One region of the Streptomyces sp. NPDC091282 genome, then DNA from elsewhere that is predicted to be linked to it. Evidence: riboswitches for the same ligand, from Rfam matches in the RefSeq annotation. Region 1 holds a riboswitch; each other region holds the start of a gene.
The links. A riboswitch is a leader RNA that binds a small molecule or an ion and turns the genes downstream of it on or off. The one in region 1 is predicted to bind ZMP and ZTP.
Positions count from the first base shown of each region.

Region 2: it holds a riboswitch for ZMP and ZTP, as region 1 does, so the genes downstream of both, ACIQOE_RS15745 (glycine hydroxymethyltransferase) here and ACIQOE_RS39300 (phosphoribosylaminoimidazolecarboxamide formyltransferase) in region 1, are expected to answer to the same signal.
Region 3: it holds a riboswitch for ZMP and ZTP, as region 1 does, so the genes downstream of both, ACIQOE_RS34100 (bifunctional 5,10-methylenetetrahydrofolate dehydrogenase/5,10-methenyltetrahydrofolate cyclohydrolase) here and ACIQOE_RS39300 (phosphoribosylaminoimidazolecarboxamide formyltransferase) in region 1, are expected to answer to the same signal.

Region 1 is NZ_JBIVUX010000013.1:139,759-142,989, reverse strand. Features, by position in the region: gene ACIQOE_RS39305 (hypothetical protein) at 57-1,052, shown strand; ZMP/ZTP riboswitch at 1,150-1,238, shown strand; gene ACIQOE_RS39300 (phosphoribosylaminoimidazolecarboxamide formyltransferase) at 1,269-2,423, shown strand; gene ACIQOE_RS39295 (EF-hand domain-containing protein) at 2,455-2,979, opposite strand; gene ACIQOE_RS39290 (phosphocholine-specific phospholipase C) at 3,223-3,231, shown strand, end outside.
Region 2 is NZ_JBIVUX010000003.1:412,705-415,935, forward strand. Features, by position in the region: gene ACIQOE_RS15735 (hypothetical protein) at 1-326, shown strand, start outside; gene ACIQOE_RS15740 (glutathionylspermidine synthase family protein) at 334-1,518, shown strand; ZMP/ZTP riboswitch at 1,582-1,671, shown strand; gene ACIQOE_RS15745 (glycine hydroxymethyltransferase) at 1,704-3,158, shown strand.
Region 3 is NZ_JBIVUX010000009.1:128,336-131,566, reverse strand. Features, by position in the region: gene ACIQOE_RS34115 (ABC transporter ATP-binding protein) at 1-522, shown strand, start outside; gene ACIQOE_RS34110 (hypothetical protein) at 576-872, opposite strand; gene ACIQOE_RS34105 (nuclear transport factor 2 family protein) at 1,044-1,409, shown strand; ZMP/ZTP riboswitch at 1,582-1,664, shown strand; gene ACIQOE_RS34100 (bifunctional 5,10-methylenetetrahydrofolate dehydrogenase/5,10-methenyltetrahydrofolate cyclohydrolase) at 1,691-2,539, shown strand; gene ACIQOE_RS34095 (CU044_5270 family protein) at 2,540-3,231, opposite strand, start outside.

The DNA.
Region 1 (3,231 bases):
GAGTCATCGGACTTCTCGGGGTTCGGATGCTGTCGGTGGAACGGGAAGGCCAGTCCATGGACGATGACCGTTGGGCCGGCTGGCCCGACCGGTGGGTCGGAGCGGACTGCGACGTGCGGACGGCCGTGGGTGCGATCTCACGGCAGGTCAAGGACGGGTTGAGGTACGACGAGGTGCCTTGGCGGCGGTTCCCGCACTTCTACGGCCCCGGCGAGGAGATCCCCGGACTCCTCACCACGCTCGCCTCCGACGACGCCGAGACGGCGGACAGGGCGTTGTCGCGGCTCTGGACATGTCTTCACCACCAGGGCGGCACGACCGCGGTGGGAGCACTGGCGGTGCCGTTCCTGCTCCGGATCGCGACGAGCGGACACCGAGGACTCCGTGCCCGAACTCTTCGCCTGGTCGCGGAGACAGGCCGGTGTCAGCACATGGGCGACGGCTCGCGGGAAGGCCTGCTCCAGGTCGCCGAGGACCCGTCGGTGGTCGAGGGCAGCACGATGTGCCCCGTGGACTGGACGATCCAGGCAGCCCGTCAGGCCGTCACGGACGACCTGCACCTTCTGCTCCCCCTTCTCTCGGACCCCGACCCCGAGGTCCGCTTCGTGACGGCCTACGTCCTGGCGGCCGCGACCGGCGAGCACTCACGTGTCTCCTCGGCTCTGCAGTCCGGACTGGCGCGGGAAGACGACGCGGTGGTCCGGGTGAGCCTGATCCTGGCGATCGCCCAACTCGCCCGTGAACACCGGGATGAGCTCGCTCACACGTGGGCGCATGACCTGTGGTCGCATCCCGGGCGGCCGCCCGAGGTCCGTATCGGCGCCGGGTTGGCCTGGCTCTGCCTGGTCACCGACCCGGCCCCCGACGAACTTCGCACCCTCCTCACCGACCCCGGCATCCGTCGATACGACGACCTGCTCCAGCCGGTGCCATGGCTCACCTGGGTCGATCCCTCCGACGCCGGGCTGCGCAGTTGCATCGACGAGATGCTCATGGTGCGCACCCCTGGAAGGGCACTCGACGATTCCTGGAGTGGAAGATCGTCAAGCTGAACCCCCAGACGTCAACCGGCTGCGCGGCCGCAGAGGATCGGCCGCGCAACGACAACTTATGAACGGAATGTCAGGCGGGCCGCCCGCCGCTAGAGTTGTCCTGGGCCGCGACTGGCGCAGGTGGACAACCACCGGGGAGCGGCCGTGCCTGATCCGATGTGAGCGTCGACCGCCTGGGCGTCTCCGTCAGCGATGTCCCGCTGAGAAGGCCAAGACGTGGAACTGCGCTACGGACTCAACCCGCAACAGGAGCCTGCGTATACCGGCCCTGTGACCCCGGGCAGGTGGCCGGTTCGGCTGCTGCACGGAGAGCCGTCGTTCATCAACATGCTGGACGCCCTGAACTCGTGGCAGCTCGTGCGTGAGGCCGGCCGGGCACTGGGCAGGCCGGCGGCTGCTTCCTTCAAGCACGTCTCGCCGGCCGGCGCGGCAGTCTCCGGGGCCGTCGACGAAGTCGCCGCGGAACTCCACGGGGTCGCCGGGCACGAAGTCGGCGCGCTGGCCGGTGCCTACCTGCGGGCGCGGGACGCCGATCCCAGATCCTCCTACGGTGACTTCGCCGCCGTCTCACACCCCGTCGATGCCGAACTCGCCGAACTGCTGACCGGCATGGTCTGCGACGGCATCATCGCTCCCGGATACGAGCCGGGCGCCGTCGAGCGGCTCAGCAAGAAGAAGAACGGCCGTTTCCTGATCATGGAGGCGGACGACAGCTTCGTGCCGCCGGGCGAGGAGACGCGGGAGGTCTTCGGACTGCGCCTGACACAACGGCGCGACGACGTCGAGCTGTCCGCCGAACTGCTGGGCCACGGTGGCGACATGCTCCCCGCCGAGGCTGCGGCCGACCTGGTGCTGGGGCTGGCGGTGCTCCGCTACACCCAGTCCAACTCCGTGTGCTACGTGCGGGACGGCGTGACGCTGGGCATCGGTGCCGGTCAGCAGTCCCGGGTCGACTGCACCCGTCTGGCCGGTGCCAAGGCCGACGCCTGGTGGCTGCGCCGTCACCCGAAAGTCCGCGCGCTGTCCTTCCGCCCCGGCATCCGGCGCCAGGACCGCATCAACTGGCGGATCCGCTTCATCGAGGGCGACCTCACGCCGGACGAGGAAGGGCGGTTGGCGGAGGCGCTGGCCGCTCCAGCGGGGGAGTTCACCGCGGACGAACGCGCTCGATGGATGCGGCGGCTCGACCGGGTGGCCTTCGCCTCCGACGGCGCCCTGCCGTTCCGTGACAACGTCGATCACGCCCGGCGGCACGGTGTTCGGTACATCGCGGAGCCGGGCGGATCCATCAGGTCCGACGAGGTCGGGCAAGCCTGCCGACAGCACGGGATCACGCTGGCCCGCACCGGCCTCAGGCTGTTCCACCACTGACGGCCGCCTCCGCGGGCAGGATCCCGGGGCGTCAGGCGGAGAAGGCGGCGAGGATCCAGTGCTCGGGCACGTCGTTCTCCGGGGCGGTGAAGAACCGGTGCATGGCGTGGTCGAGGTCCTCAGGGGTGAGGGACCCGTCGCTGTCGCGGTCGAGGCGCGCGAACTCGGCCGTGGCGGCAGGATCGGTGACGTTCCGGGACTTGAGGTACTTCTCGAACTCGCTCTTGCCGATCTTGCCGTTTCCGTCCGCGTCCATCAGCGCGAAGACTCCGGCCGTCACCTCGCGGACGTAGCCGGGGAGACCGGAGACCGACTTCCCGACCATCGTCTTCTCCACGCAGGAGATCATCTCGGTCCTGGTCACCCGGGTGTCCATGTTGGAGTCGGCGGCCTTCGCGACGCCCGCGATGAACGTCCGGACGATACGGGCCCGCTGGTCCTCCGCGCTGCCCGGATCGCCGGCGGCACGCGGCAGGTCCTCGTAGTCGATGTAACCGTTCTTGCTGGTGTCGATGAGATCGAACAGGCGGAAAGCCCTGGTCTGATACGCGCCCATGGTGGTCGTCCTTCCGTGCGGCCCGGCTTCCTGGATGATCACCAGGAAAGGTAGGCGGCGACGACCGGAGAGCCGCGGCGGCACCAGCGGCGATCACCCGAAGGGGCGCAGTCCGTCGGAGGGTAACCTTCCCTTCTCCGGCTGTACGGCCGGCCGTCGGACGGCAATCTCCCTCCCGTACGCGGAGACCGCTGTCCTTGGCACGCCCCTCGACTCCCCTCCACCCACAGAGGTCGTCACGCCATGGCAGAA
Region 2 (3,231 bases), on a different contig from region 1:
TCCGCTCGGGCACGGTGGTCCTCGGCGGAATGGGCCTGCTGGCCGCCGCCCTCACCGCCTGCTCCTCCGAGCCCGACAAGCGCTGCGTCGACCGCGACAGCTACACCGCGGCCAGGGGCTACCGGGTCGTCTCCGACCAGAACTGCCGCTCCGCGAAGTCCTCGGCCGACGGCGCCTACTACTACGGCGGCAAGAAGAAGAGCGGCTGGGTCAGCGGCGGCTCGTTCACCGTGCCGGCCAAGGGGTCGGGCGGCTCGTCCGGCGGCCACGGCGTCCACCGCGGCGGCTTCGGTCACGGCGGCGGTCACGGCGGCTCGGGCGGCTGATCCCGCGATGGAGCGCCGTACCGTCGAACCCCGCCCCGGCTGGCAGCGGACCGTCGAGAGCCAGGGGGTGATCTACCCCCTCACCCGCCGTCCCGACGGGACCCTGCACCCCTACTGGGACGAGAGCGCGTACTACGCCTTCACCCTGGAGGAGGTGGAGGCGCTGGAGGACGTGGTCGGCGAACTGCACGCCATGTGTCTGGCGGCGGCCGGGCACATCGTGGCGCAGGATCGTTTCGCCGAACTGGGCCTCACCGATCCCCGGATACGCGCCGCCGTCACCGAGTCCTGGCACCGCCGCGCCGAACTCCCCTCCCTCTACGGCCGTTTCGACCTCCGCCACGACGGCTGCGGCCCGCCGAAGCTCCTGGAGTACAACGCCGACACCCCCACCTCCCTGGTGGAGGCCGCCTCGGCCCAGTGGTTCTGGATGGAGGACCGCTTCCCCGGCGCCGACCAGTGGAACAGCCTCCACGAACGCCTCGTCGCAGCCTGGCGGCGGCAGGCCCGGCTGCTCCCGCCCGGCGCGCCCCTGCACTTCGCCCACTCCGCCGCCGACGAACTCGGCGAGGACCTCATGACGGTCGCCTACCTGAAGGAGACCGCCGAGCAGGCGGGCCTGGACACCGAGTGGATCTCCATGGAGGAGATCGGCTGGGACACCCTGTCCGGGCGCTTCGTGGACAACGGTCTCCGGTTCATCCGCAGCTGCTTCAAGCTCTACCCCTGGGAATGGCTCACCACGGACGCCTTCGCCGGCCACGTCCTGGACACCCTGGACAACGGCGGCGGCACCGGAACCACGATGTGGATCGAACCGGCCTGGAAGATGCTTCTGAGCAACAAGGCCCTGCTGGCGATCCTCTGGGAGCTGTACCCGGGGCACCCGAACCTGCTGCCGGCCTACGTCGACGGCCCGCGGGAGCTGGCGGCCGGCCAGGGCTACGTCAGCAAGCCGCTGCTGGGCCGGGAGGGCGACGGCGTGCGGGTGCATCCGCCGGGCGAGGCCCCCGTCGTACGCCAAGAGGCCTGCTGCTACCAGGAGTTGGCTCCCCTGCCGGCCTTCGACGGCAACCACGTGGTGCTGGGCGCGTGGGTGGTGGGGGAGGAGGCGGCGGGCCTGGGCATCCGCGAGTCCCGGGGCCTGGTCACGGACGACCAGGCCCGCTTCCTGCCCCACGTGATCCTCTGACGGGCAGGGCCGCCCGACTGGTGGACGTCCAGCCCCCCGGGACGGGCCCGCCGGGTAGTGTGACCAGCGGGCCGTGACTGGCGCGCTGGGATGGGACCGACCATCGGGGAGCGGCCCGCGACTGACCGAGTGCCGTGCGCCTGGGCCGAACCGTGAGTGCCGAACGACATGTCCGGAGGTCCCGAATGACTGACAAGTCCGCGCCCCTGTCCACCGAGTCCACCGCGTTCCGATCCGCCCTCGACGTGATCCGCGCGGTCGAGCCGCGCGTCGCCGACGCCATCGGCCAGGAGGTCCACGACCAGCGCGAGATGCTCAAGCTGATCGCCTCGGAGAACTACGCCTCCCCGGCGACCCTGCTCGCGATGGGCAACTGGTTCAGCGACAAGTACGCGGAGGGCACCGTCGGCCGCCGCTTCTACGCCGGCTGCCGCAACGTCGACACCGTCGAGGCGCTTGCCGCCGAGCACGCCCGCGAGCTGTTCGGCGCCCGGCACGCCTACGTCCAGCCGCACTCCGGCATCGACGCCAACCTGGTCGCCTTCTGGGCCGTCCTCGCCGACCGCGTCGAGGCGCCGTTCCTCCAGAGGACCGGCGTCCGCCAGATCAACGACCTGACCGAGGCCGACTGGGCCGAGCTGCGGCAGGCCTTCGGCAACCAGCGGATGCTCGGCATGTCCCTGGACGCGGGCGGCCACCTCACCCACGGCTTCCGCCCCAACATCTCCGGCAAGATGTTCGACCAGCGGTCCTACGGCACCGACCCGGCGACCGGCCTGATCGACTACGACGCGCTGCGCGCCCAGGCCCGTGACTTCAAGCCGCTGATCCTGGTGGCCGGCTACTCCGCCTACCCGCGGCTGGTGAACTTCCGGATCATGCGGGAGATCGCCGACGAGGTCGGCGCGACCCTCATGGTCGACATGGCGCACTTCGCGGGCCTGGTCGCCGGCAAGGTCCTGACCGGCGACTTCGACCCGGTCCCGCACGCCCAGATCGTCACCACGACCACCCACAAGTCGCTGCGCGGCCCGCGCGGCGGCATGGTCCTGTGCGACGACTCGCTCAAGGACCAGGTCGACCGGGGCTGCCCGATGGTCCTCGGCGGCCCGCTCCCGCACGTCATGGCCGCCAAGGCCGTCGCCCTGGCCGAGGCCCGGCAGCCCTCCTTCCAGGACTACGCCCGGCGGATCGTGGACAACTCCCGCGCGCTGGCCGACGGCCTGATGCGCCGCGGCGCCACGCTGGTGACCGGCGGCACGGACAACCACCTCAACCTGATCGACGTCGAGTCGTCGTACGGCCTCACCGGCCGGCAGGCCGAGACGGCGCTGCTCGACTCCGGCATCGTCACCAACCGCAACGCGATCCCGGCCGACCCGAACGGCGCCTGGTACACCTCCGGCATCCGCATCGGCACGCCCGCGCTCACCACCCGCGGCCTCGGCACCGCCGAGATGGACGAGGTCGCGGGCCTGATCGACCGCGTGCTGACCGCCGCCGAGCCGGGCACGACGAAGTCCGGCGCCCCGTCCAAGGCCTCCCACGTCCTGGACGAGAAGGTCTCGGCGGAGATCGCTCAGCGGGCGACGGATCTCGTCGCCGGCTTCCCGCTGTACCCGGAGATCGACCTCGGCTGATCGACGCCGGTCGGGGCAGCGCCCCTGAAGGAGCGCGGGGAACCGCGCGACGGGCCCCCGCCGGGCCCGCGGC
Region 3 (3,231 bases), on a different contig from region 1:
CTGCCCCGGCTGCGTTCGGCCATCGGCTACGTCGAGCAGGACGCGCCGGTGCTGTCGGGGTCGTTGCGGGACAACCTGCTCCTCGGCAACCCGGAGGCGGACGAGGGCACGGTGACGCGGGTGCTGAAGACGACCCGGCTGGACGGCCTGGTGGAGCGGCTGCCGCAGGGTCTGGAGACGCTGGTGGGGCACCGCGGGACCAAGTTGTCGGGCGGGGAGCGGCAACGGGTCGCGATCGCGCGGGCGTTGCTGCGCCGGCCCCGGCTGCTGCTCCTCGACGAGGCCACCTCGCAGCTGGACGCGGTGAACGAGGCGGCCCTGCGGGACACCGTCGCCGACGTGGCGCGGTCGACCACGGTGCTGGTGGTCGCGCACCGGCTGTCGACGGTGACGACGGCCGACCGGATCGTGGTGATGGACGCGGGCCGGGTCCGCGCGGTGGGCACGCACCGGGAGCTGGTGGCCGGGGATCCGCTGTACGCGGAGCTGGCGGCGACCCAGTTCCTGGCCGCCGGGCACTGAGCACGGCGAAGGGCCGTCCCCGCGGCGGGGACGGCCCTCGGGTGCGGCCGGGGTCAGGCCTCGATGCCCGGCAGCAGTCCCATGGCGGGCGCGGCCAGGTCGGTGAGCTGGTGCAGTTCGCCCAGCTTCTGGAGCCCGTTCAGTCCCTGCAGCTGCTCCGAGACCTTGGGGATCTCGTCCTGGTGCTCCGCCGGGATGCCGATGCGCGAGACCGAGTCGAGCACGCCGAGCGCGGTGAGCTTCCCGGGGTCGTGTGCGCTCGCGTCGGCCGCGTTCGCCAGCGGCGCGGCGAGGCCGGTGACCCCGACGGCAAGGCCGACGGCGGCGACGATACGTCGTGTTGAGATCATGTCTCCAGCAACGGCCGGAGTGCCCGCCCGGACACGGGCGGGCACTCCCGCTCACCCGTCAGGCGGAGCGTGCGGCCTGCGCTTGCCGAGCCGGGCGGGGCGGAGGAGGCTCGAAGACGGGGCTGCCGCGGCCCGCTCCGCATCGGCCGCGGGCTCCCGCTGGAGGTCACCATGGGCACCGCGCCGGGCTCCACGTTCGACACCGAGACGCTGCGCCGGGCCATCGAGGGCAACACGGGCAACAGTCTGCTGGCGCTCTACGCGGACGACGCCGAGATCCGCATCGTCGACCGCACCGCGCAGCCGAGCCACCCCAGGGTCCTGCACGGCCGCGGGGACATCGCCGCGCTGCTGGACGACGTCTACAGCCGGGACATGACGCACACCCTGGACCAGTGCGTCGTCCAGGGCGACCGGGCCGCCTACAGCGAGTCCTGCGAGTACGCGGACGGCGTCCGGGTGCTCGCCGAGTCGATGATCACGCTGCGCGACGGGAAGATCGCCGAACAGATCATCGTCCAGGCATGGGACGAGTAGCCGCCAGGGCCGCAAGGGCCCAGGTCAGCGCTCGGCTGACCTGGACCTTCTCGGCGCGGGCCGGGCTGGGACAGCGGCGTCGGGCCCGTCCTCGCACCTCCGCCGTGCTGCTCCGAGCGCTGCTGCGGGCGGCGCATCGCCGCGGGAGTCGCTGAGCGCCTCGGTTACCCTGGGCTCGGGCCGTGACTGGCGCTGAGGTGGAGCACCACCGTGGAGCGGCCCGCACTGTCGATGCCGTGCGCCTGGGCGATCAAGGTCGAATCAGCTCAGGAGTGTGCCGCATGACCCATGCCCGACTCATGGACGGAACCGCCGTCGCCCGCCGGATCGTCGAGGAGACCGCGGAGCGCGCCGCCGCCCTCACCGCGCGCACCGGCGTCACGCCGTGCCTGGCCACCGTGCTGGTCGGCGAGGACCCGGCCTCCGTCACCTATGTGCGGATGAAGCAGAACCGCAGCCGCAAGGCCGGTATCGCCTCCCGGCACGTGGCGCTGCCCGCCGCCACGACCACCGAGGAACTCGTCGCCGTCCTGCGGGAGTTGTCGGCCGATCCGGCGGTGCACGGCATCCTGCTCCAGCACCCGGTCGGCGAACACATCGACGAGCGGGCCGCGTTCGAGGCGATCGCGCCGGAGAAGGACGTGGACGGCGTCACCTTCGCGTCGTTCGCGACGATGAGCTTCGGGCTGCCGGGCTTCGTCTCCTGCACGCCGGGAGGCATCCTGCGCCTCCTGGACGCGTACGACGTCGACCCGGCCGGCAAGCGCGCGGTGGTGGTGGGCCGCAGCGCGATCCTCGGCAAGCCGGCCGGCATGCTGCTGCTCGCCCGCGACGCCACCGTCACCTACTGCCACTCCCGTACCCGTGATCTGCCGGCCGCCGTGCGGGAGGCGGACATCGTGGTCGCCGCGGTCGGCCGCCCGCGGCTGGTCCGGGGCCAGGACATCAAGCCGGGGGCGGTGGTGCTCGACGCCGGCTACAACGAGGGCAACGTCGGCGACGTCGACTTCGACTCCGCCGTCGAGCGGGCCTCGCTGATCACTCCGGTGCCGGGCGGGGTCGGTCCGATGACCATCGCCGTGCTGCTGGAGCAGACCGTCGAGGCCGCCGCCCGGCAGCTGGGGGCGTGATCAGCGCATCCAGGCGCTGTAGTCCATGACGTCACCGGCCCGCACGCCGTACTCGGGGTCGTCGCGGGTGAACGTGGTCTCCAGGCCGAGGACGGTGCCGGTGGCCGGGTCCAGGATCAGCATCCGCCGCCCGCCCGGGGCCGCGTCGAGGACGTACGCCTGCCCGGTCCGGCCGAGCCGGTCGGTGACCCGGCCGGCCGGCCGCAGTCCGGGGGCCTCGGCGAGGAGCGCGGCCAGGGCGGCCGTCTCCCGCGCGCCGAGCGTCCAGTTGTCCAGCAGTTCCCGGGTGGCGTCCAGGAGCTCCGGCGTGGTGAGGGTGCGGGTGCCGCCGCCGGCCAGCTCGGTCAGGTAGGTGCGCAGCCTCGCCGGGTCGTGCGGCGGTGTGCCGTACGGCGGGGCGTCGCCCCACATCGGCGGGAAGGTGCGGCGGCTGAGCACGTGGCCGTCCTCGACCGGCCGCGTCCGGTCGCCGTCGTCGGTGAGGACCGGGCGGCCGGGGCGGGCCGGGTCGGTGGCCACGACGACCTCGGTGTGGGTGCCGTCCGCCGCCCAGCGCACCACCCGTTCCTCGGGCAGCGTGACCGGCGGCCTGCCGTCGCTCATGCCGAGGCTCCAGGACTGCACGTGCGTGCCCTGCCGCAGGGCCGGTGACCCGTCCCGGGCCGCCGCCGCGGCCAGTTCCGCGACGTCGG